DNA from 4 places in the Dyella sp. SG562 genome. Region 1 is predicted to be linked to each of the others. Evidence: riboswitches for the same ligand, from Rfam matches in the RefSeq annotation. Region 1 holds a riboswitch; each other region holds the start of a gene.

Region 1 (6,052 bases):
TACGCACCGTATTCCGTGACCCACGACTTGTTGTCGTTGCGGTACTGGAACAGCGTGTTGTCGGACGGCTGGATGATGTTGCGCGGATCGGAGCGGAGGAACTTCGGAATCCACAGCGCCATCACGCCGGCCTTCCATTCGTTGGTACCGCGCTTGGTGATCAGGTTGACCACGCCGCCGGTGGAACGGCCGTACTCGGCGCCGTAACCGCCGGTGAACACCTGCTGCTGGTCGATCGCATCGAACGGCAGCTGCGCCAGACCCAGGTTGGTCAGCGCGTTGGTCACCGAAAAGCCGTTGATGTAGTACTGGTTCTCGGCCGCCGAAGCGCCGCCGAACGAAGCCACGTTGCCGTAGCGCGAGTCGCCCAGCACGGTGCCGGGCGCCAGCAGGGCGGCCGCGGTCACGTTGCGGGCCACCGGCACCTTGGACAGCTGCTCGGCGGTCAGCACGGTGCGGGAGTCGACCGACGACACGTCGATCGCCGGCAGCGCGCTGGCCACCACCTGCACGCCTTCGAGGTTCTTCGCCTCGCCGGCCGCGACCGCAGCCGCGGTGAAGCTCACTTCGGTACCGGTGCCGACCGCCGCGAGCACATCGTTGCGGGTATCGACGGTGGCGCCATCCTTGACCAGGGTGACCTTGTAGCGGCCGACCGGCAGCGAGGACGCGCGGTAGCGGCCGGACTGGTCGACGCTGATGTCGCGCGCAAGGCCGGTGTCGATGTTTTCGATATGGACGGTGTTGCCGCGGGTAGCGTCAACGCGGCCGAAGATCACGCCTGATGCGTTCGACTGCGCCTGCACCACTCCGGCAAGGCTCATTCCCAACGCAACGACGAGTGCGGTCTGACGCCAACGCGGCGCGCGACCAGCGTGCTGGTACTTGATCATCTGTGTTCTCCCCATGATGGCCTGAAGGCCGACAGGCGCAAGGCGCCGAAATCGCCTAGCGCAAGAATGCGTGTGGGGCATTCGTAAGCCCCGGATCGCAGCGAGAGAACTTCCCCAAGCCTCGTCGCGCCGCACGCAAGTTCCCGCGGTAAGCGGTCCGAACATAATTGCGAAAATCGCTGGGCGTCAACAAAATATTTACGCTTACGCGAAGCTTACGAAGCTCACTGAAACAATGACTTAGGCAAACAAATGAAATATTACCCGGAGCTTGCGTAAAACCTTCGCGAAACTTGCTTCCGGACAATATTTGGTGGCCAAACCGTCAAGAAATGACAGAAATGTCGGCCATGGGAAACGATGATGATCGCAGGAACAGGCGCCCCCCCCCATCGGGTCATTCCGCCCCGCGTTGTCAGCCACCCGGCCTCCCCGTTAAAGTTGCGTTCGTTCGGGTGTCCCAAAGCCACGCTGCCAAGGGATGAAACGGGAAGCCGGTGCGCCTTGAGGGCAAGGCCGGCGCTGCCCCCGCAACGGTAAGCGAGCAGTTCTTGCCTCCAGCGACATGCCACTGCGCTCCCACGAGCGCGGGAAGGCCGCGGGAGGATCGCGCGGCAAAGCGCACTCGCAAGCCCGGAGACCGGCCCGAATATCTTTCCTGGTGGCTCGCGGAGGGCGCAGCCGGACCACGTGCCGGTGCCGTTCGCCTGCCGTCGTTTGCGCCTCCTCCGTCATGCCGCCAGCTCGTCATCGATGGGCCGTGCGCGAGGCGCGGCCGAGGAAAACGCTCCATGAAGAAGACTCTGCTGGCCACCGCCCTGCTGTCCTGCGTCGCCGCGGCCCATGCCGCCGACCAGAACGACGCCGGGCAGCTCCCCACCGTGGTGGTGACCGCCACCCGCACGGCCACGCCGATCGACGAGACGCTGGCGCCGGTCACCGTGCTGACCCGCGCCGACATCGAACGCCTGCAGCCGCAGTCGGTGCAGGACCTGCTGTCCGGCCTGCCGGGCGTGGCCTTCGGCAATGCCGGCGGCCTGGGCCAGCAGACCTCGCTGTTCATGCGCGGCACCAATTCCTCGCACACGCTGGTGCTGGTCGACGGCGTGCGCATCGGCACGGTGGGCGCGGGCATTCCGGCCTTCGAGCAGCTGCCGGTGGAACAGATCGAGCGCATCGAGATCGTGCGCGGCCCGCGTTCCAGCCTGTATGGCTCGGATGCGATCGGCGGCGTGATCCAGATCTTCACCCACCACGGCCAGCCCGATCAGGCGCTGACGCCGTCGGTAACCGTAGGCGTGGGCAGCCATCGCCTGGCCGACGGCCAGTTCGGCCTGTCGGGCGGTTCGCGCAACGCCTGGTTCAACGCCAGCGTGGGCGGCCAGTACACGCGCGGCATCAATGCCTGCCGCGCCGCGGCGGCCGGCGTGGGCGGCTGCTTCACCAACGAGCCGGACGACGACGGCTACCGCACCTACAACGGCGCGCTCAGCGGCGGCTATCGCTGGGACGGCGGCACCGAACTGACCGCCAGCGTGCTCAAGAGCAAGGGCGACATCGAATACGACGGCGACTTCCAGAACTACACGCGCCGCTCGCAGCAGGTGGCCGGCGCGAACCTGCGCTTCGCCGTGCTCGACGCCTGGAAGATGAGCCTGAGCGCCGGCCAGAACATCGACCGCGCCGACAACTATCTCAACCGCGCGGACCTCGGCGCCGATATGGCGCCCGCCGGCCATCTGTATTCGCGCCGCAACCAGGCCAGCTGGCAGAACGACGTGACGCTCGCGCCGGGCCAGCTGCTCAGCGCCGGCGTGGACTACCAGCAGGAACACGTGCAGAGCGACACCGACTACCTGCGCAGCAAGCGCGACAACACCGGCGTGTTCGCGCTGTACCAGGGCCAGTTCGGTCCGCACGAGATCCAGCTGTCGGCACGCCACGACCACAACCAGCAGTTCGGCAACCACGACACCGGCTCGGCCGCTTACGGCTACGGCTTCGAGAACGGCCTGAAGTTCACCGCCTCGTACGGCACGGCGTTCCACGCACCGACCTTCAACGACCTGTACTTCCCGCCGTTCTTCGGTTTCGCCACCGCCAATCCCGACCTGAAGCCGGAGAAGTCGCGCACGGCGGAGATCGGCCTGTCGGCGCGTCCGGGCGTGTGGAACTGGGCGGTGAACGCCTACCAGACCAAGGTGGACGACCTGATCGGCTACGACGCCTTCTTCGTGCCGGTCAACATCAGCAAGGCGCGCATCCGCGGCATCGAAGGCCAGGCCGGCGCCGACGTCGACGGCTGGCACCTGCGCGGCTATCTCACCTTCCAGAAGCCGGAGAACCGCGGCGAGGACGATCCCAACCGCGGCAACCTGCTGGCGCGCCGTCCGGAACGCATCGCCCGCCTCGACCTGGACCGCGATCTCGGCGGCGCCTTCAGCATCGGCGGCACGGTGAATGCCGAGGGCTACCGCTACGACGACGCGGCCAACCTGCAGCGCCTGGGCGGCTACGCCACGGTGGACCTGCGCGCGAGCTGGCATTTCCAGCCGGGCTGGACCCTGCAGGGCCGCGTCGCCAACGTGTTCGACCACCGCTACGAGACCGTGCGCTTCTACAACCAGCTGGGCCGCACCGCCTACCTGACGCTGCGCTACAGCCCGGCGCACTGAGATCCGGGCGCAGGTTGGGGTGAGCCGCAGGCGAACCCCAACGTGGCACCGTCATAGGCCGCGACGTTGGGGTTCGCCGATGGCTCACCCCAACCTACGACCTATATGCGCCACGCACTTCAGGCACATCCCAAGCATGTGCCCCCCGACATAAAGTCCCCCCTGCGGAGCGCCGCAGGAGGCGCCGCCCGGGGACTACGTGAACATCTTCGCTCCAATGATCCGCCGCCCGGTGGGCACTTCGCTGCTCGCGCTGGGCCTGGCGCTGGCCGGCATCTGGACCTACCTCCTGATCGGCGTGGCCGCGCTGCCGGCGCTGGAATTTCCCGGCATGTCGGTCTATGCGGAAGTGCCCGGCGCCAGCGCGCAGACCATGGCGTCCACCGTGGCCGCGCCGCTGGAGCGGCATCTGGGGCGGATTCCCGGCATCAAGGAGATGAGTTCGGAGAGCAACGACGGCTCCAGCTCGGTGATCCTGCTGTTCGAGCCGGGCAAGTCCACCGACAAGCTGGCGCGCGACGTGCAGGCGGCGATCAATGCCGCCCAGGTGGACCTGCCCTCGAGCATGACCATCCCGCCGCGCTACTTCAAATTCAACAACTCGCAGATGCCGGTGCTGCTGCTGTCGATGACCTCGAGCACGCAGAGCCCCGACAAGCTGTTCGACATGGCCGACACGCTGATCAAGCCGGTGCTGTCGCAGGTGCCGGGCGTGGCGCAGGTGCGCATCATGGGCGGACGGCCCAAGGCGGTGCGCGTCGAGCTCAACAATGCGCAGCTGGCGGCCATGGGCCTGTCCGGCAACGACGTGCGCAATGCGCTGCGCGCGGCCAACGTCACCTCGCCGCAGGGCATCCTGAGCGACGGCACCACGCAGATGACGGTGACCGCCACCGATTCCCTGCACAATCCCGAAGAATTCGGCCAGCTGCTGATCTCGGTGAAGAACGGCACGCCGGTGCGGCTGTCGGACGTGGCCAAGGTCTACAGCGGCCAGCAGGACGAATACCAGGCGGCCTGGTTCAACGGGCAGCGCTCGGTGACCATCCGCGTGAGCAAGCGCCCGGAAGCCAATGCCGTGGCCACCGCCGACGCGGTCCGCGCCAAGCTGCCGGAAATGCGCTCGTGGCTGCCGGCGGACCTCAAGATCACGCCGATCTTCGATCTCACCCAGACCACCCGCTCGGCCCTGCACGAGGTGGAGATCGCCCTGCTGCTGAGCATCCTGCTGGTGGCGCTGGTGATGCTGGTGTTCCTGCGCCGGCTGCGCCCGACCCTGATCGCCACCTTGAGCGTGCCGCTGTCGCTGGCCGGTGCCTTCATCGTGATGTGGTCGCTGGGCTACACGCTCAACACCTTGTCGCTGGTGGCGCTGGTGCTGTGCATCGGCTTCGTGGTGGACGACGCCATCGTGGTGATCGAGAACATCGTGCGCCACATGGAACACGGCGAGCAGGCGCTGCCGGCGGCGCTGCTGGGCGTGCGCGAGATCGGCTTCACGGTGATCTCGATCACCCTGTCGCTGGTGGCGGTGTTCGTGCCGCTGCTGTTCGGCAACAGCCAGTTCACCGTGATCATGCGCGAGTTCTCGGTGACGCTGACCGCCGCGGTGGTGATCTCGGCGGTGATCTCGCTCACCGTGACGCCGGCGCTGTGCGGCTGGATGCTCAAGCAGGAGAGCGAACGGCGCGAACCGGGCCGGATCGAGCGCGCCGTGGAGCGTTTCGACCGCGGCATGCAGCGCGTCTACGAGCGCGCGCTGGACTGGGCCATGCATCACCGCCGCCTGATGCGCTGGCAGCCGCTGATCCTGCTGGCGCTGACCGTGGGCCTGGCCATGGCGGTGGTGAAGACCGCCGGCTTCAACTTCATGCCCAAGGAAGACATCGGCCTGATCCGTGCCATGGTGCGCGCCGACACCAATATCTCGCCCGGCCTGATGGCGCTGCGCGCGCAGAAGGCCGCCGAGATCATGCTGAAGGACCCGGCGGTGCTGGACGTGACCACCTTCCTCGGCGCCGACAATGCCGGCGGCGCGGTGGGCAACCAGTCGGTGATGTACGTCGACCTCAAGCCCAAGGGCAACGGCCCCGGCGAGCGCCCGGAACATATCGACAAGGTGGTCGAGCGCCTGCGCAAACAGTACGAGCTGCTGCCGGACGTGCAGGTGTCGCTGAGTTCGCTGAGCTTCTTCAACGGCGGCGGCGGTGGCGGCGGCCAGGGCGCCGAGAGCTTCCAGCTGATCAGCGCCAGCACCATCGACCTGCAGCCCTGGGTCTACAAGGTGACCAAGCTGATGAAGGACCGGCCGCCGTTCCGCGACGTCAGCAGCGACTACGACAATATCGACAAGCAGCAGATGCTGAAGGTGGACCGCCAGGCCGCTGGCCGGCTCAACATCAGCATGGGCATGGTCGACACGGCGCTGTACAACGCCTTCGGCCAGAACCAGGTGTCGATCATCTATTCGGACATCAACCAGTA
Region 2 (6,052 bases), on a different contig from region 1:
CGAGGCGCATCGAAAATTTCGGATAATTCTCGATGCTTCCGTCAGAAATCCCCGCGTAGATTTCCTCAAGAATTTCGATCGCGATGTCATGGATCATGGCCTTGCGCACCGCGCTCCGATTGATATGTCGCGTTGCCATCACGGGTACTTCTCCTATCTGCACCTGGCTGACGGTCCGAACATACGGACAACGCAAGCCCGTAGGGAGCTTGATGATTCCTGGCGGATATCTCCTAAATTCTGGCGATCCAACGAGCCCACCGGCTTGGCGCGCTTATCGTCCGGATGCGGAACTCGCCTGCTTCATTCGATCACTCGCCATATTTGCCAGTCATGCTGGAGCTCGTTGAGCGGATCATTCCGTAGGATTTCTATGGCCTCACCTGATAGCCGCTTAGTGAGAAATCCATCGCAAATCGATGCAGGCGCTCTCACCGCGGCCTCCAGAAACTGACGAGAACGCGCTCTTGGCGCAATTTTCAGACGGATCGCAGCCGCGCTGGACGATAAGGAACATCCATCGGGACGAATGAGCATGGAGCGACGGCAAGCTTGCCGGGCAGGATGAAAGCGCAAAGACCATCACCAAGGGTCTCTGCGCCACCCTGAGGAGACAGACCATGCTCAAACTTCGCCTGCCCGCGATGATCGCCACCTGTACGCTCGGCGCCATCTCCCTCCATGCCGGAGCGCAATCGCCACCCGTACCCCATCCCCACGCCATCTCCGCCGACCTGGCGCCACTGGCCAGCCGTCCCGCCCTCGTCGAACTCTCCGAGGTCTATGCCCTGCTCACGCCTGCCTCGAAGGCGATGACACGGTCGCTGCTGGCCAGGCGCTCGATCGACAGCTTCCACGCCATGCCGCCGAGCCATGGCCCGCTCGATGTCGCCCTCATCGACGCCAGAGCGCTGGAGGACGACAAGGTGTTGAATGAAACGGGCGCCCTGTTCGATGCCGGCTTGCCGGTCGCCGTCTTCATTCCCGAGGAAACCTCCGCCGATGCGCGCGGCAAGGTCGCCACGCTGTTCGGTGCGGCATCCGAAGCGGGTCTGGCCGTCTATGCCAGGAAAGCGGGCGGCGGCGTACGCGTGTTCTCCACCGACGTCGACCGGAGCCTGGCCTATGCTGATACGGCCGAGCGGGTGCGGCATTTCCAGCAGGCCGTGGCGGACCATCTCGCGGCCATCGAACGGGGGGGCAAGCAGCCCGAGCCGGATTTCCGGCAGATCAGGCAAGCCCCCGGCAACGGCAGCAATCCCGATCATCTGCCGATCGTCGAGTTCACCGACACCACGTTCGGCAGCGGCGGGCAGTCGCTGACGCGCGAAATCACCGTGATCCGCGACTCCACGGCCAGCAAGGATCAATTCAATGTGATCATGAAGACGTCGGGGCTGATCAAGGGCGGTGCAGACGTCGCTCCCCAATGCCGCCCCGTCGCCTGTATCGGATACACGCAGTACTACCTTGTCGACGCCATGCTCGATTACGGCCGGAACGCCCAGCCCACCGTGGCGCGCACTCTTCCGGAAACCACCAGCCTGACCGATCTCACTTACAACCACACCGAATCGGAGACCACCAGTTTCGGGTTCAACCTCGGTGCGGATGCGGAGAAGGCCCTGGCGGGCAATCCGGCGGCGGCGATCAAGCCGAGCTTCGGTTTCAATTTCGGCAAGAGCTACACCAAGTCCACATCGATCACCTTCACCGTCAAGGATTACTCCACGGCGGTGGAATCCAGGCACGAGGAGCCCAACTACTACCCGTGCAACGGCTGCGCTCGCCCGCCCGGCGTGCGCAATACCTGGAAGTATCAGATCTCGCAGGAAATACTGAACCGCTTCCGGGACGACCGCACGATGACGCCGGCCATGCGGCAATTTGCGCCGCAGTCCTACAGCTCATGGACCTTCAAGGTGTCGGGCGGCAAGCATCCGATCAAGCTCGCCGCGAGCTCTTCCGTGGTGCAGCGGAATGGCCTTGGCCGATCCTCCGGCCCGGTCGTCAGGGTAAAAACCAGTGCCGTGACCATCGACCTCGATTCGCCTTACCTGCACCGCGAACCGGTCGTCATCCTGCAATCCAAGGAAAACGCCGGCCGCTGCCTGATCAACGACGGCCGCGGCGCCGCGACCCTCGGCACCTGCAGCAGGGACGTCACCCGCCGCGCCGGACAGTGGTACCTGGACAGCTTCGACCGCTATGTCAGCCGCCTGGACGGACGCTGCCTTGCTGTCAACGAGCGCAACGCCCGCCAGGTGGAAGTAGTGGCGTGCAACGACCGCAGCGCGCAGAAGTGGTACTGGGCCGCCGACCGCATCAACTCCAAGCTCAACGGCGGCGACAGCGGATGGCGCCTGTTCGTCGACGGCAATGCGGTGAAGGCGCGCATCGACCCGAAGCGGCAGCAGGTCATTCCCAATAACCCCAACCAGGTGCTGCTCAATCCCTGGTCGACCTATCCGAAGGCGCCGGTCGCCGGCGCCACCATTCCCACCCTGGGCACACCGCAGCCGCAGGTGCCCGAAGCCTGGGTGCGGACCTTCAGGGACATTCCCTCGACCGAACGCTGGGAGCCGGTCGCGCTGCGCCAGTACAAGGAGGGCTGAGCCTTCACCCGGAGCAGCCCCGCGAGGGCTGCTCCACCTCCCCTCACGATCTTCCGCTTGACGGAACCCCGTCCCTGCCCCTAATTTCCCCGCCGCTGGTGGTTTTCATCCTTTCATCGCGATGAAAGGATGCAATTAAAAGGGAAGCCGGTGCGGCCTTACGGCCTATTCCGGCGCTGCCCCGCAGCGGTGTGTGGAAACGACCCTCGTCAACAGCACTGGCCAGTGGACCGGCCGGGAAGCGGCGAGCATTAGGCGAGGCGCCCGCGCCTCTCGTCCACGAGCCCGAAGACCTGCCCCGGCCGGAAGGCGATGAGCTTTCTGTCTGACCTGGAGCTTCCGCGGGGAAGCGGCTGGGGCTGCGCGCCATGCTCACGCCATGGCCGTCCGCTCCTGCGCGACCCTGCGCCAGCCCGGTTCGCCCGCGGGGGCGAAGGTCGCGCGCATGTCCGCGGAAGCTTCGCTGCCATGCGCTTCCTTCGTTCCTCGTTCACCACGAATCGAGGAAATGCAGCATGAGCACCGTTACCAATCTCGGCTTCCCGCGCATGGGTGCGCGGCGCGAGCTCAAGCAAGCCCTGGAAGCCTACTGGCGCGACGAAGCACTGCGCCCGCAGCTGCTGGACACCGCCCGCCAGCTGCGCGAACGCCACTGGCAACTGCAGCGCGAGGCCGGCGCGCACGTCGTGCCGTGCAACGACTTCTCGCTGTACGACCACGTGCTCGACACGGCCTTCCTGCTCGACGCCATCCCCGAACGCTACCGCGCCCTGGCCGACGCCGACCCGCTGGCCGGCTACTTCGCCATGGCGCGTGGCACGCAGCGCGCGGGCCTCGACCTGCACGCGCTGGAAATGACCAAGTGGTTCGACACCAACTACCACTACATCGTCCCCGAACTGCATGCCGCGCAAACCTTCCGCCTGCGCGACGACAAGCCGGTGGCGCAGTTCCTCGAAGCGAAGGCGCTGGGCCATGCGGCGCGTCCGGTGCTGCTCGGTCCGGTGAGCTTCCTGCTGCTGTCCAAGACCGCGGACGGCAGCGACCGCCTCGCCCTGCTCGAACGCCTGCTGCCCGCCTACGCCGAACTGCTGGGCAGGCTGCGCGAAGCCGGCGCCGAATGGGTGCAGATCGACGAACCCTGCCTGGTGCTTGATCTCGACGAAGACGATGCCGCGGCCTATCGCCAGGCCTATGCCGCGCTCGCTGCCGCCGCGCGGCCGAAGCTGCTGCTGGCTACTTACTTCGGCGCCCTCGGCGACAACCTGCGCCTCGCGCAGGAACTGCCGGTCGACGGCCTGCACGTCGACCTGGTGCGTGCGCCGGCCCAGCTCGATGCCGTGCTGGAGACGCTGCCCGCCGAACGCGTGCTGTCGCTGGGCGTGGTCGACGGCCGCAACGTGTGGCGCGCGGACCTGGACCGCGCCATGGCCGTGACGCGCGCGGCGATCGAACGCGTGGGCAAGCAGCGCGTGTGGCTGGCGCCGTCCTGTTCGCTGCTGCATGTGCCGGTGGACGCCACGCTGGAGAAGTCGCTGCCGTCCGACGTACACGCCTGGCTGGCCTTCGCGCGGCAGAAGCTGGAGGAACTGCGCACCGTGGCGGACATGTGCAAGGGCGTGGTCACCGCCTACCCCGCGCTGGAACGGGCGCGCGAGCTGATCGCCGCACGCCGGGCCTCGCCCAGGGTGCACCGCCTGCAGGTGGCGCAGCGCCTGGCCAACCTGGATGCCGCGGACGCGCACCGCCGCTCCACCTACGCCTTCCGCCGCGCGAAACAGCAGCAGCGCTTCGACCTGCCGCTGTTCCCCACCACCACGATCGGCTCCTTCCCGCAGACTCACGAAGTGCGCGAGGCGCGTGCCCGCCACAAGTCCGGCCAGCTTTCCACCGCGGACTACGACGCGCTGATCGCCGCGCAGACCGCCGCTTGCGTGCGCTTCCAGGAGGAAATCGGCATCGACGTGCTGGTGCACGGCGAGTTCGAGCGCAACGACATGGTCGAATACTTCGGCGAGCAGCTCGACGGCTTCGTCTTCACCAGGCATGGCTGGGTGCAAAGCTATGGCTCGCGCTGCGTCAAGCCGCCGATCATCTACGGCGACGTGCAGCGGCCGCAGCCGATGACTGTGCGCTGGTCCACCTATGCGCAGTCGCTCACCAGGCGGCCGATGAAGGGCATGCTCACCGGCCCCGTCACCGTGCTGCAGTGGTCCTTCGTGCGCGACGACCAGCCGCGCGCCACCACCTGCCGCCAGCTGGCGCTGGCCCTGCGCGACGAAGTGCTGGACCTGGAGGCGGCCGGCATCCGCATCATCCAGATCGACGAACCGGCCCTGCGCGAAGGCCTGCCGCTGCGCCGCGCGGACTGGACCGGCTACCTGGCCTGGGCGGTGGAGAGCTTCCGCCTGGCCGCCGCCGGCGTCGCCGACGACACGCAGATCCACACGCACATGTGCTACTCGGAGTTCAACGACATCATCGAGGCGGTGGCCGCGATGGATGCCGACGTGATCTCGATCGAGACCTCGCGCTCGCGCATGGAACTGCTCGATGCCTTCGTGCGCTTCCGTTATCCGAACGAGATCGGGCCCGGCGTGTACGACATCCATTCGCCGCGCGTACCGGACGTGGCGGAGATGGTCGGGCTACTGGAGAAGGCCAGTGAAGTGCTGAGTCCGGAGCAGTTGTGGGTGAATCCGGATTGCGGCTTGAAGACGCGCGGGTGGGATGAGACGCGCAGGGCGCTGGTGGCTTTGGTCGAGGCGGCGCGGGTGATGCGCGAGCGGGTTACCGCGGCGGTGTGACGTTCCGCTTTGCTCCCTCTCCCCTCCGGGGAGAGGGCTGGGGTGAGGGGCCGGGCGGAGCGGTGCGCTGAGGGTCGAGAAAGCCAAAAGCTTTTCTATTCTTCGTAGAAGCGCTACCGCAAGCACCCGCCCCTCATCTGCCTACCGGCATCTTCTCCCCGGAGGGGAGAAGAGTTCCGTATCGCGACGCTCCCTTTCAATTGCCCTCGCTTCGCCCCGATCCGCACACAGCATGGCCGCCGCCAGATCGCGCCCTCGGTTTATCGTCCCGCACTTGCACACAAGGATCGAAGGAACCCCGATGCAAACCACTTCCAAAGGCTGGGGCAGCGGCCTCCTCGGCGTCGTGATCTTCAGCGGATCGCTGCCGGCCACACGCATCGCCGTGATGGGCTTCTCGCCCTGGTTCCTCACCTCCGCACGCGCCGTCATCGCCGCCGCGCTCGGCCTGCTCCTGCTCCGCGCGCTGCGCGAGAAGCGCCCTTCCCGCGGCGACCTCGTCTCGCTCTCCATCGTCGCCATCGGCGTCGTACTCGGCTTCCCATTGCTCACCGCACTGGCCTTGCAGCACATCACCTCCGCGCAATCGATCATGTTCATCGGCCTGCTGCCGCTGTCCACTGCCGTCTT
Region 3 (6,052 bases), on a different contig from region 1:
GGGTGTAACGCGCCGCGCTCCAGTAATCCGACAGCTGCTTGCCCGCCTCCACCGTGTAGCGCCATGGCCCGTCGCTGCGGTTCGCCGCATACACCTGGAACACCGCGCCGGCCGCACCGTCGTTATGGAAGTCGATCCAGTAGCGCCCCGCCGCCGCATCCACCCGGCCATCCGCACGCAGCGTGTAAGGCAGCGCGCGCGCCGGCCGCGTACCCGCTTCCTGCGCCGGCATCGCCTGTGTGGAGGGAATACTCGGCGCCGGCAGGTTCTTGCACTGCTGGTCCGCCGCGGCGGTGTAGCCGGTGGTGGAGGGCAAGCCGGGCCAGCCGCTGTTGCTGCCGCTGAAATCGAAGGCGCTGAGCAGGTCGCCGCACACCGCGCGGCGCCAGGCGCTGATATTCGGCTCCATCACGCCGAAACGCTGCTCCAGGAAACGCAGCACCGAGGTGTGGTCGAACACCTGCGAACACACCCAGCCGCCGCGCGTCCACGGCGACACCACGATCAGCGGCACGCGGAAGCCCAGGCCGATCGGCTGGCCATTGCTGATCTCGCCCGTCACGCTCACCGTGGACAAGCCGTCGTTGGACGAAGCTGGCGGCGTCGGCGGCGGCACGTGGTCGAAGAAGCCGCCGTTCTCGTCGTAGTTGAGGATGAAGGCGGTCTTGGCCCACACCGCCGGATGGGCGGCGAGCGCGGCGAGCAGGCGCGCGCTCAGGTCCTCGCCGTAGGCCGGCTTGAAGCTGGCGTGTTCGGACAGGTAATCGGCGGCCACGATCCACGACACCTGCGGCAGCGTGTCGTTGGCCACGTCCTGGGCGAACGCGGCGACCATGTCCGCCTGCGTCGCCATGCCCTTGTCATGCAGCGGCGTGCCCGGCTTGGCCTGCTTGAAGTTCTTGAACCAGGCCAGCGCGTTGTCGTCGAAGTTGTTGCTCTCCTGGTAGACCTTCCAGCTCACGCCGGCCTTTTCCAGGCGCTCGGCATAGGTGGTCCAGGTAAAGCCCGCGCTCGGCTCGGTGTTGTCCAGCACCGCCGCCTGGCCCACCGACAGGCCGTTGCTGCCGGTCATCGCATGCAGGCGGTTGGGGTTGGTCTGGGTGAGGGTGGCGGCGAAGTAGTGGTCGCAGATGGTGAAAGCGTCGGCCAGCGCGTAATAGAACGGCAGGTCGGCGCGCTCGAAATGGCCCATGCCGAGGCCGGCCGCGCGTGCGGTGTTCCAGGCGTCGAACTTGCCCTTGTTGAAGATCGCCGTGTCCACCGGGTAGTTCATCGCCGGCGCATTGGCGCAGATCGCGCTGGTGGTCGCGGTGTTCATGCGGAACGGCAGCAGATAGCCGTCCGTATTTCCCGTGTAGGGCTGCTGCCACACGCTGCGCGCGCCGCCGGGCAGCGGCGCCGGCACGCGGTCGCCGAAGCCGCGCACGCCGCGCAGGCTGCCGTAGTAGTGATCGAAGGAGCGGTTTTCCTGCATGAAGATCACCACGTGCTTGACGTCGGTGAGGTTGCCGGTGCCGGTCGGGGAGGGGGCGGCCAGGGCCTGGCGCAGGGTTTCGGGGAGCAGGGAGGCTGCGGCGAGGCCGCCGGCGGAGGCGGCGGTCATCTGCAGGAATCGGCGTCGCTTGGGGTCGATTTCGCTCATGGGGGCGCTCGGGTGCTGCCTGATTGCGGGCTGTGCCTAGCTAATCGCAGTGGTGTTGCAGTGCCTTGCCAGCTGTGCGTCAGTGGGGAGACACGTGGTGCAGTCCCTGTGAAAGGGGGAGGCTGGGCGCCCTTCTGCTCGTCATTCCGGCGTAGGCCGGAATCCAGTGGCGGTATCGCCTGGTTGTCGCGTTGACGCTTGGTTGTCTCGCCTTTGGCGAGTGTTTCGCCCCGCTGCCGCGGGGCGAGTTACTTCTTCTTTGCGTGCCCAAAGAAGAAGTAACCAAGAAGAAAGGGCACCCTGCTTGGCGCCCTCAGCAGCAAAGCTGCTGAGGGTCCGTGAGGGCTGGCCGGGCTTTTTGACAGGGCATCCATGCCCTGATCAAAAAGGCGAGGACTCCTGTCCTCGCCCCCTGCGGGGCCTGATCGTCCAGCCCTCACCGCCGGCGCCAAGGGGACCCGGTAGATCAAGAGCAGAAGCGCACCAGCGGAACGCCGCGGCTGCGCCGCGAGCTCTTCGCTCGATTTTCGCCCCACCCGTCATCCCCCTCTCCCCGCCGGGGAGAGGGTCGGGGTGAGGGGCCGGGGCTCGCCATGACACCTCCTACTCGTCATGACGAGCACCCCCTTGTCGTACTGCTAAGATGCCCGGGCCTGAGGTGACCGCTGGCCTGGCCGGTGGTTGAAACGGGAATCCGGTGCGCCGTATTGACGGCTATTCCGGAGCTGCCCCCGCAACGGTAGGCGAGACACGATCGGCGGAAGCCACTGTGCTGCGAAGCATGGGAAGGCGCCGGTCGGGGAGGCATCAGCCTTCGCTCGCGAGCCCGGAGACCGGCCTCGAGGTGAACCGGACATGCGGTGGGCGTGCTCCTGGCGAGCGCGCCCTCGTCGTGCGTCCGTCCGGAGCTCCTTCCGCCTGTCCTGCAACCGAAGCGATTCCGCGCGGGCAGGCGCGGTCCAGGAGCCACCAGTGTCATTGCATGTTCCGTCCTTGCGCCGGTCCGCGTTTGCGGCCGCGTTTTCCCTTGTCTTGCTTTCCACCGCCGCGCAGGCCGACGAGCCTTCGCAGGACCTCAAGGGCGTGGTGGTCACCGCCACCCGCACCGAGCAGAGCGAATCGGCCACGCTCGCCGCCGTCACCGTGATCGACCGCGCCGAGATCGAGCGCCTGCAGCCGCAATCCGTGGCGGACCTGCTGCAAGGCACACCGGGCCTGTCGATGGCCAACAACGGCGGCCCGGGCAAAGCCACCTCGCTGTTCCTGCGCGGCACCGAGGCCGACCACGTGCTGGTGCTGGTGGATGGCGTGAAGATCGGCTCAGCCACGCTGGGCCAGCCTTCGATCCAGAACATCCCGGTGGAGCAGATCGAGCGCATCGAGATCGTGCGCGGTCCGTTCTCCAGCCTCTACGGTTCGGAAGCGCTGGGCGGCGTGATCCAGATCTTTACCCGACGCCCCAGCGGCGCCTTCGAGCCGAACCTGGAGCTGGGCTACGGCAGTAACGACAGCTTCCGCGGCGCCGCCGGCCTGGCCGGCAAGGTGGGCGAGGGCTGGTATGCGGTGCAGGCCACGCACGAGGACACCGACGGCATCAACGCCTGCCGCGGCAAGCCGTCGCCGCGCGGCGCGGGCTGCTTCGTCAACGAACCGGACCGCGACGGCTTCCGCGACAGCTCCGTCTCGCTCAAGGGCGGCTATCGCTTCAGCGACGCCTGGGACGCCGACGCGCAGTGGCTGCGCAGCTGGGGCTACAACGCCTACGACGGCTCCACCAGCAACCAGTCCGACGTGGTGCAGCAGGTCTACGGTGCACGCGTGCACTGGCGGCCTAGCCGCGATTTCACGCTCACCGCGAGCGCCGGCCAGAGCGCCGACCTCGGCGACAACTACCTCAACGGCCGCTACACCAGCACCTTCGATACGCACCGCGATCTCGGCTCGCTGCAGGGCGACCTCAATCTCGGCGGCGGCCTGTGGAGCCTGGGCTACGACTGGCAGCGCGACCGCGTCGACAGCAACACCAGCTATGCGCGCGACCAGCGCCTCAACCGCGGCCTGTTCGCGCAGTGGCAGCAGGCGTTCGGCGCGCAGTCGCTGCAGGCCAGCCTGCGCCACGACGACAACCAGCAGTTCGGCGGCAAGACCACCGGCAGCCTGCTGTGGGGCTGGGACTTCACGCCGGGCATGCGCCTCACCGCCAGCGCCGGTTCCGCCTACAAGGCGCCGACCTTCAACGAGCTGTACTACCCCGGCTACGGCAACACCGCGCTGCGGCCGGAAAGCTCGCGCAGCTACGAGCTGGGCCTGCGCGGCACGCCGGGCTGGGGCCTGTGGTCGCTCAATGCCTTCGAAACCCGCATCCGCGACCTGATCGCCTACGACGCCTCGCGCGGCGTGCCGGGCAATGTCGACCGCGCGCGCATCCGCGGCGCCGAAGCGGTGGCGTCCACCACGCTGGCCGGCTGGACCTTGCGCGGCACCGCCACCTGGCTGGATCCGCGCAACCGCAGCGACACCTACCGCGACAAGCTGCTGCCGCGCCGTGCCCCGCGCAGCGCGCGCGTGGATGCGGACCGCGGCTTCGGCGACTTCAGCATCGGCGCCAGCGTGTACGCGGCGGGCAAGCGCTACGACGACCTGGCGAACGGCTATCGCCTGGGCGGCTATGCGCTCACCGACCTGCGCCTGGCCTATGCGCTGGACCGCGACTGGAAAGTGCAGCTGAGCGTGCGCAACGCCTTCGACAAGCACTACGAGACCGCGGCCTATTACAACCAGCCCGGCCGCACCGCGATGCTCAGCGTGAGCTACCGGCCCGCGCAGTGAATCCCTTCCGCCCCGAGGACCGCACCATGTCCACCGCCATGCCACGCTTCTCCGTACCGCTCGCCATCGTGTTCGCCGCGGTGATGATCGCCACGCGCTTCCATCACTTCGGCACCGCGCTGCATCTGCCCGATGCCTCGATGGCGCTGTTCTTCCTGGGCGGCCTGTGGCTGCGGCGGCACCTGGCCTTCGCCGCGTTCATGGCGCTGGCGGTGGTGCTGGACTGGGTGTCGGTGTCGTATGCCGGCGTCAGCGATTTCTGCGTGACGCCGGCCTACTCGTTCCTGCTGCCCGCGTATGCGGTGCTGTGGTACGCGGGGCGGCTGTGGTCAGCGCGGATGGCGCCGGCGCCGCTGGCGCTGGCCGGTGCGTTCGGCGTGGCGCTGGTGGCGGCTTCGGTCTCGTTCGCCATTTCCAACGGCGCGTTCTACTGGCTGGGCGGGCGCTATGCGAATCCGCACCTGGGCGAGTACGTTGCCCGCTTGTGGCAGTGGGGCCCGCTGTTCGTGCGCACCACGCTGACCTATGTGATCGTGGCGCTGGCGGCGTACTGGGCGCTGGCGCGCGTGAACTCCACCCGCCAGGCAGGAACCCGGGCATGAGCGACGAAGAACTGCGCCACCGCGAGCGCATGCAGCGCAAGAAGGAGCTGGTCGACCGCAAGATCGCCCGCGCCACCATCGACCGCGGCGTGCTGGTGGTGAACACCGGCAACGGCAAGGGCAAGAGCTCGTCGGGCTTCGGCATGCTGGCGCGCTCGCTCGGCCACGGCTTTCATTGCGGCGTGGTGCAGTTCATCAAGGGCAGCTTCTCCACCGGCGAGGAAGCGTTCTTCCGCCGCTTTCCGGACATGGTCGACTACCACGTGATGGGCGAGGGCTTTACCTGGGAAACCCAGGACAAGGCGCGCGACGTCGCCGCCGCGCAGGCCGCCTGGCAGATCGCCGCGCGCATGCTGGCGGACGAGCGCTACCGGCTGGTGTTGCTGGACGAGCTGAATATCGCGCTGGTCAAGCAGTACGTGACGCTGGAGCAGGTGCTGCCCGCGCTGGCCGCGCGTCCGGCCGGCCAGCACGTGGTGATCACCGGCCGCGGCGCGCCCGATGCGCTGGTGGCGGTGGCCGATACGGTGACCGAGATGCGCGTGGTCAAGCATGCGTTCGAGGCGGGCATCCGCGCGCAGCTGGGAGTCGAGCTGTGAACGCCGTGCGGCAGGTGCCCGCGTTGCTGGTGTCCGCGCCGGCTTCGGGGCAGGGCAAGACCTCGTTCACCGCGGCGCTGGCACGCGCGCATGCGCGGCGCGGACGGCGCGTGCGGGTGTTCAAGACCGGGCCGGATTTTCTCGATCCGATGGTGCTGGAGCGCGCGAGCGGCGCGCCGGTGTATCAGCTCGATCTTTGGATGTGCGGCGAGGCGGACGTCCGCGCGCGGCTGTATGAAGCGGCGGGCGAGGCCGACCTGATCCTGGTCGAAGGCGTGATGGGCCTGTTCGACGGCGGCACCTCCAGCGCCGACCTGTCGCAGCGTTTCGGCCTGCCGGTGCTGGCCGTGATCGACGGTTCGGCGATGGCGCAGACCTTC
Region 4 (6,052 bases), on a different contig from region 1:
GCCGTCGTGGATGAAACGCACCCGGATGTAGCCTTCGCCGCTTTCGTAGGCGGCGACACCGGATTTCCCGCTGCGGTTCCGGTACGGCTTCATCGGGTGCGTTGCCTTATTGGCAGGCCTCGCAGTATTCCGGGTTCTCCAGCGAGCAGAACACCGCGGCGTTGGCCTGTTCCTGCTCGGCTTCCGGCGCCGGCCTGGCTGCCGGCGCGGCGGCGGCCACCGTGGTCTTGGCGATCTTGGTCGCCGGCCTCGAACGCAGGTAGTACGTGGTCTTGATGCCGGACTTCCACGCGTACATGTACATGGAACTCAGCTGCCCGATGTTCGGGTTCTCCATGAACAGGTTCAGCGACTGGCTCTGGTCGATGTATGCGCCGCGCGCGGCGCCCAGGTCGATCAGCGCCTTCTGCGGCAGCTCCCACACCGTGCGGTAGATCTGGCGTAGGCGCTCGGGGATGTTGGCGATGCCCTGGATCGAGCCTTCGGCCAGCTTGATGGCGTCGCGCACTTCCGGCGTCCACAGGCCCAGCGTCTTGAGCTCTTCGACCAGGTAGCGGTTCACCACCAGGAAGTCGCCGGACAGCGTCTCGCGCTTGAACAGGTTGCTGACCTGCGGCTCGATGCACTCGTAGCAGCCGGAGATCGAGGCGATGGTGGCGGTCGGCGCGATCGCGATCAGCAGCGAGTTGCGCAGGCCGTGTTCCTTCACGCTGGCACGCAGCGAATCCCAGCGCGGCATGTCGTTCGGCCTGGCCTGCGGCCAGTAGTCGAACTGCAGCTCGCCGTTGGCGGCGCGGCTTTCGGCGAAGCCCGGATGCGCGCCGTGCTCGCGCGCCAGCTCGTTGGACATGCTCAGCGCGTGGAAGTAGATCTCCTCGGCGATGCGCGTGGACAGCGCCAGCGCGTCGGCCGAATCGAACGGCAGGCGCAGCTTGAAGAACACGTCCTGCAGGCCCATCACGCCCAGGCCCACCGGGCGCCACTTCTGGTTGGCCGTGCGCGCGGTGTCGATCGGATAGAAGTTCAGGTCGATCACGCGGTCCAGCTGGCGCACCGCGGTGCGCACGGTGGCGGCGAGCTTGTCGAAGTCGAACACGCCGTCTACCACGTGGCGCGCCAGGTTCACCGAACCCAGGTTGCATACCGCGGTCTCACCCGCATTGGTCACCTCGAGGATCTCGGTGCACAGATTGGACAGGTGGATGACGTTCTCGGCCTTGGCCGTCTGGTTGCTGGTGGCGTTGCTGCGGTCCTTGAAGGTCATCCAGCCGTTGCCGGTCTGGGCCAGGGTGCGCAGCATGCGCGCGTACAGCTCGCGCGCCTTCACCTTCTTCACCGCGATGCCGGCGGCTTCCGCTTCGCGGTAGGCGCGCTCGAAGGTCTCGCCCCAGCTGTCGACGAAGTGCGGCACGATCTTCGGATCGAACAGCGACCAGTCGCCGTCGCTCTCCACGCGCCGCATGAATTCGTCGGGAATCCAGTTGGCCAGGTTGAGGTTGTGCGTGCGGCGCGCCTCGTCGCCGGTGTTGTCGCGCAGCTCGAGGAACTCCTCGATGTCGGCGTGCCACGGCTCCAGGTACACGCAGGCCGCGCCCTTGCGCTTGCCGCCCTGGTTCACCGCGGCGACCGAGGCATCCAGCGTCTTCAGCCACGGCACCAGGCCATTGGAATGGCCGTTGGTGCCGCGGATCAGCGAGCCGCGCGAACGCACGCGCGAGTAGGCCAGGCCGATGCCGCCGGCGAACTTGCTCAGCTTGGCCACGTCGCCGTACTTCTCGTAGATCGACTCCAGCGAGTCGGTCGGCGAGTCGAGCAGGAAGCAGGAGCTGAGCTGCTCGTGCGCGGTGCCGGCGTTGAACAGGGTGGGCGAGCTGGCCATGTATTCCAGCGAGGACAGCAGGCGGTACAGCTCCAGCGTCTCGCCGATCTCGTTGCCGCCCAGCGCGCAGGCGATGCGCATGAAGAAGTACTGCGGCGTCTCGATCACCTTGCGCAGCTGCGGGTGGCGCAGCAGGTAGCGGTCGTACACGGTGCGCAGGCCGAAGTATTCGAAGCGGCGCGTGGCCAGCGGATCGATGGCGTCGTTGAGCTTGCGCGCATTGGCGGCGACGAAGTCGCGCAGGCGTGCGTTGAGGATGCCCAGCTCCGCGCCGCGCGCGATCGACTGGGAGAAGCTCTGGATTTCCTGGCCGCTCACTTCCTTGTCGACGTAGGCGCCGAGCAGGCGCGCGGCGAGCTGGCCGTATTCGGGTTCCTCGGCGGTGAGCGCGGCGGCGGTGCGGATCGACAGCTCGTCCAGCTCGCGCGTGGTGGCGCCGTCGTACAGGCCGCCGATGGTCTTCAGCGCCACGCGCAGCGGATCGACCGCATGCAGGCCTTCGCCGCTGCGGGTCACCGCGCGCACGATCTTGTTGACGTCGACGATCTCCTGGCTGCCGTTGCGCTTGGTCACGCGCATCTGGCCGGGGTTGTGCGGCGGGGTGAGGGCGAAGGGGGTCTCCGCCACGGCTTCCATGCGAACGGGCTCCGGCGCGGCGGCAGCTGCGTCGGCGGCAGGGAAGGCGGATGCATCCGCGCGGTCGTCGGTGCGCTCGCGCGAGTCGGTGTCGATAGGTTGCATGGCATCGCTCCAGGCCAAAGGCTTCAACGACCTGCTCCCGCGCGCAGGGCTGAGACGAAGGCGGTGTAGGCGGGGACGGCCGTGCGGCGGAGCGAAGGCTCCGCGCCACGACGCGCCTCCCCGCGGAAGCCGCCATCACTCACCGCGGCGCTGAAGGCCGCGATGTGCCGGCAGGTCTTCGGACTCGCAGACATGGACCGTTCGCTGGCGACCGATCCGACCTACTCGCCCCCGCTTCCCAGCCTTGGAAGGCCAGTGCGATGGGAGCTTTCGTTTCCGCTTACCGCTGCGGGGCAGTTCCGGATTCGCACCGGATTCCCTATTAAGCCAATCCGACCGTGGGTCTGAGAAAGGCACCGACCGACACAACATATAGGGGTAAGGCAGGGAAGGTCAACCCAAGCCATTGTGCATATATCGGTGGATAAGTGGGGTAATTCAAGGCCTGGCGCGGCCTGGCGGCCATGCGAAAAATCTTGGCGATCGGTTCTGCCCGGGCGCTCAGGGGGCGATGCTGAAATCCACCTCGATCGGATACGGCGCCGGGCTGGCCGGCGGGGCCGGCAGCTTCCAGCCGGCGAAGCGGCTGAGCAGGCAGGTGGCTACGTCGGTGGGGGCGCGGACTTCGACCCGGCCCAGGCTGCCGTCGGCGTGCACGTCGGCGACCAGCACGAAAGGGGACTTGTCGGGCTTGGGCAGGGTGGCGATGCAACCCTTGAGCGCGTCGGTGGTGCGGTCGCCGATCGCGGCCCACATCTTCTTCTGGTAGTCCGGCCCGTCCTTGGCGCCCTCGGTCAACTTGGCCTGCTGCACCCGCGTTGAGAAATCGTCCGCCGGCATGCCGGGCGCGGACAGCAGGGCGAGGAAGAGCAGGCTGGTCATGGCGGGGCTCCGTGCAGGAAAGGCCGCCACGTTACCGCAGTGCAGGCCATCGAAGGGGAGCGAAGCATGTCGACGACGTCGCCGAAGATCGTGGCCGTACTGCTGGCGCTGGCCGCCACCGTGCAGGCCTGGGCCGCGGAACGCATCGAGGTGCCGCGTTCCGATGGCGCGAGCACGCCGCTGATGGTGTACGAGCCTGCCGCGGCGAAAACCTGCCCGCCGCTGCTGCTGGTGTCGCACGGCGCCGGCGGAAGTGAGCAGGGCCTGCGCTATGTAGGCGAGGCCTTGAGCGCCGACGGCTGGCGCGTGGTGGTGATGGGGCACCGCGAAAGCGGCCTGCCGGTGCTGAAGCAGGACCTGCGCAGCGATGGCTTCAAGGGCGGCATCACCGCCCTGGTCACCGATGCGCCGGCTTATCGGGCGCGCTTTCTCGACATCGACGCGGCGCTGGCGTGGTCGGAACAGCGCTGCCACGCATCGTTCAAGGCGCTGCTCGGCCATTCGATGGGCGCGATCACGGTGATGCTGGAAGCCGGTGCGCACAACAAGCTGGGGCTGGCGCCGAAGGGCAGCTTCGACGCCTACGTGGCCTTATCGCCGGAAGGGCCGGGACCGGTGTTCCCCGAAGGCGCATGGGCACCGATCGCCGCGCCCACGCTGCTGGTCACCGGCACGCGGGACCAGGGGCTGGGCGGCGACTACGGCTGGCGCATGCAGGCCTTCGATGGACTGGGGCCGGGCTGCCGCTGGCTGGCCGTGGTGGATGGCGCCAACCATATGAACTTAGGCGGCGGCCAGTTCGCCGCGGGTGCGCAGAAGAGCACGACGACGCTGGTGTCGGCTTATCTGGATGCGCTGCGCTCCGGCCGCTGCGGCACGCCACCGGCTTTGGCGGGCGTGTCGGTTCGCCAGAAGCCGGACGAGTAGCGGGCTTTCCACCCCCGTCTGCTCAGCTCGCTGCTTGCTTCTGGTGATCCGTTTCGGTGGATGGGGCCTGCAGATAGTCCAGCGTCGCCTGCAGCATCGAGGTCATGCCTACCTTCATGGCGCCCTCGTCCATGAAGAACCGCGGCGAATGATTGGCTGCCGCCTTCGCCGCATCCTGGCCGGCTGGGGTGGCGCCGACGAAGAAGTACACGCCGGGCACTTCTTTGGCGAAATAAGCGAAATCCTCCGAGGGCATGGCCGGCGGAGCCTCGACCACATGCGCGTGGCCGACCGCCTTGACCAGGCTGCTGCGTACCCGTGCGGTCAATGCGGCGTCGTTGACCGTGACCGGATAGCTGTCGCCCATCGGGATCCGCAGTTCCGCCGTGGCGCCGTTCGCGGCGGCCACGTGTTCGGCGATGCCGCGCAGATGGTCGATGGCTTGCTGGCGCATGGCGGGATCGAAGCTGCGCAGGGTTCCCTGCAGTTCCACTTTGTCCGGCACGATGTTGTGGCGCGTGCCGCCTTCGACGATGCCGAAGCTGAGCACGGCCGGCAGCGTGCCGATATCCAGCCGGCGGCTGACGATGGTCTGCGCCTGCTCGACGATCTGCGCCGCGGTGACGATGGGATCGACGCCGTTCCACGGCATGGCGCCGTGCGTCTGGCGTCCGTGGACCACCAGCTTGAAGCCGTCCGCACCGGACAGCGCGGGTCCCGGCCGCAGCGCCACCGTGCCGACGTTGAGCGTGCTGATCACATGCATGGCGAATACGGCGTCCGGCGCGAAGTCGCGGAACACGCCTTCTTTCAGCATGAGCGCGGCTCCGCCTTGCTCGCCCGCTGGCGCTCCTTCCTCCGCCGGCTGGAAGACGAACATCACCTCGCCCGGCAGCTCCTGCTTCATGCCGGCGAGCACGGTGGCGACGCCCAGCAGCATGGCCGTGTGCGCGTCGTGGCCGCAGGCGTGCATCACGCCGGTGGACTTGCCGCGGTATTCGCCCAGCGCTGCTGAGGCAAACGGCAGGCCGGTTTCCTCGGTGACCGGCAGCGCGTCCATGTCGGCGCGGATTGCCAGCCTCGGCCCGGGCTTGCTGCCTTTTAGAACGCCCACCACGCCGTGGTGCGCGATGCCGGTACGCACGTCCAGGCCGAGCTTCTTCAGCTGCGCGGCAACCAGTGCGGCGGTGCGCGTCTCGCGATTGCTCAGTTCGGGATGCAGGTGGATGTCGTGGCGCCATGCGACGACCTGGGGCAGTTCGTCCTGAATGCTTTGCGCCACATCGGTGGCATGGACAGGTACGGCCGATACGGCGGCAAGGGACAGCATGAGCAAGGCGCTGCGCATCATGAGCATTCTCCGGCGTGGATGTCCGTTGCGAAGCGTATGCGCAGCGCTGCATCGATGGCGGCTTTGAGAGCAGCAATTGGGAGTATTCCGGATATGCAGTGTGCCGCGCGCCGCGAAGCTGATATGTCGGGGACAACTTTCGTATTTCTTCGATATCTGAAAGGCGCGACTGAGCGTCTACTCATAGTCGCGTAAGCGCTGGCGTTCTGCACGCTTATCGCAATGCAGTTGCTAATCCTCTTCCATGAACTGGAGAAGTCCCATGCAAATGC

Evidence for each region. Region 1 has a riboswitch for cobalamin ahead of btuB (TonB-dependent vitamin B12 receptor). Riboswitches for the same ligand answer to the same signal wherever they lie in the genome.
Region 2: it holds a riboswitch for cobalamin, as region 1 does, so the genes downstream of both, metE (5-methyltetrahydropteroyltriglutamate--homocysteine S-methyltransferase) here and btuB (TonB-dependent vitamin B12 receptor) in region 1, are expected to answer to the same signal.
Region 3: it holds a riboswitch for cobalamin, as region 1 does, so the genes downstream of both, btuB (TonB-dependent vitamin B12 receptor) here and btuB (TonB-dependent vitamin B12 receptor) in region 1, are expected to answer to the same signal.
Region 4: it holds a riboswitch for cobalamin, as region 1 does, so the genes downstream of both, FHW84_RS09900 (ribonucleoside-diphosphate reductase subunit alpha) here and btuB (TonB-dependent vitamin B12 receptor) in region 1, are expected to answer to the same signal.

What each region holds. Positions count from the first base shown of each region.
Region 1 covers NZ_JAAOYS010000002.1:233,565-239,616, reverse strand. The annotation lists gene FHW84_RS04525 (TonB-dependent receptor) at 1-824, opposite strand, end outside; cobalamin riboswitch at 1,330-1,557, shown strand; gene btuB (TonB-dependent vitamin B12 receptor) at 1,685-3,568, shown strand; gene FHW84_RS04515 (efflux RND transporter permease subunit) at 3,768-6,052, shown strand, end outside.
Region 2 covers NZ_JAAOYS010000006.1:230,597-236,648, forward strand. The annotation lists gene FHW84_RS13385 (hypothetical protein) at 1-139, opposite strand, end outside; gene FHW84_RS13390 (hypothetical protein) at 621-2,615, shown strand; cobalamin riboswitch at 2,698-2,931, shown strand; gene metE (5-methyltetrahydropteroyltriglutamate--homocysteine S-methyltransferase) at 3,131-5,422, shown strand; gene FHW84_RS13400 (DMT family transporter) at 5,724-6,052, shown strand, end outside.
Region 3 covers NZ_JAAOYS010000001.1:397,764-403,815, reverse strand. The annotation lists gene FHW84_RS01795 (phospholipase C, phosphocholine-specific) at 1-1,642, opposite strand, end outside; cobalamin riboswitch at 2,282-2,499, shown strand; gene btuB (TonB-dependent vitamin B12 receptor) at 2,621-4,471, shown strand; gene FHW84_RS01785 (hypothetical protein) at 4,498-5,073, shown strand; gene cobO (cob(I)yrinic acid a,c-diamide adenosyltransferase) at 5,070-5,672, shown strand; gene FHW84_RS01775 (cobyrinate a,c-diamide synthase) at 5,669-6,052, shown strand, end outside.
Region 4 covers NZ_JAAOYS010000004.1:138,145-144,196, forward strand. The annotation lists gene FHW84_RS09895 (hypothetical protein) at 1-93, opposite strand, end outside; gene FHW84_RS09900 (ribonucleoside-diphosphate reductase subunit alpha) at 107-2,620, opposite strand; cobalamin riboswitch at 2,772-2,996, opposite strand; gene FHW84_RS09905 (peptidase C13) at 3,122-3,502, opposite strand; gene FHW84_RS09910 (alpha/beta hydrolase) at 3,569-4,429, shown strand; gene FHW84_RS09915 (amidohydrolase) at 4,452-5,780, opposite strand; gene FHW84_RS09920 (serine protease) at 6,043-6,052, shown strand, end outside.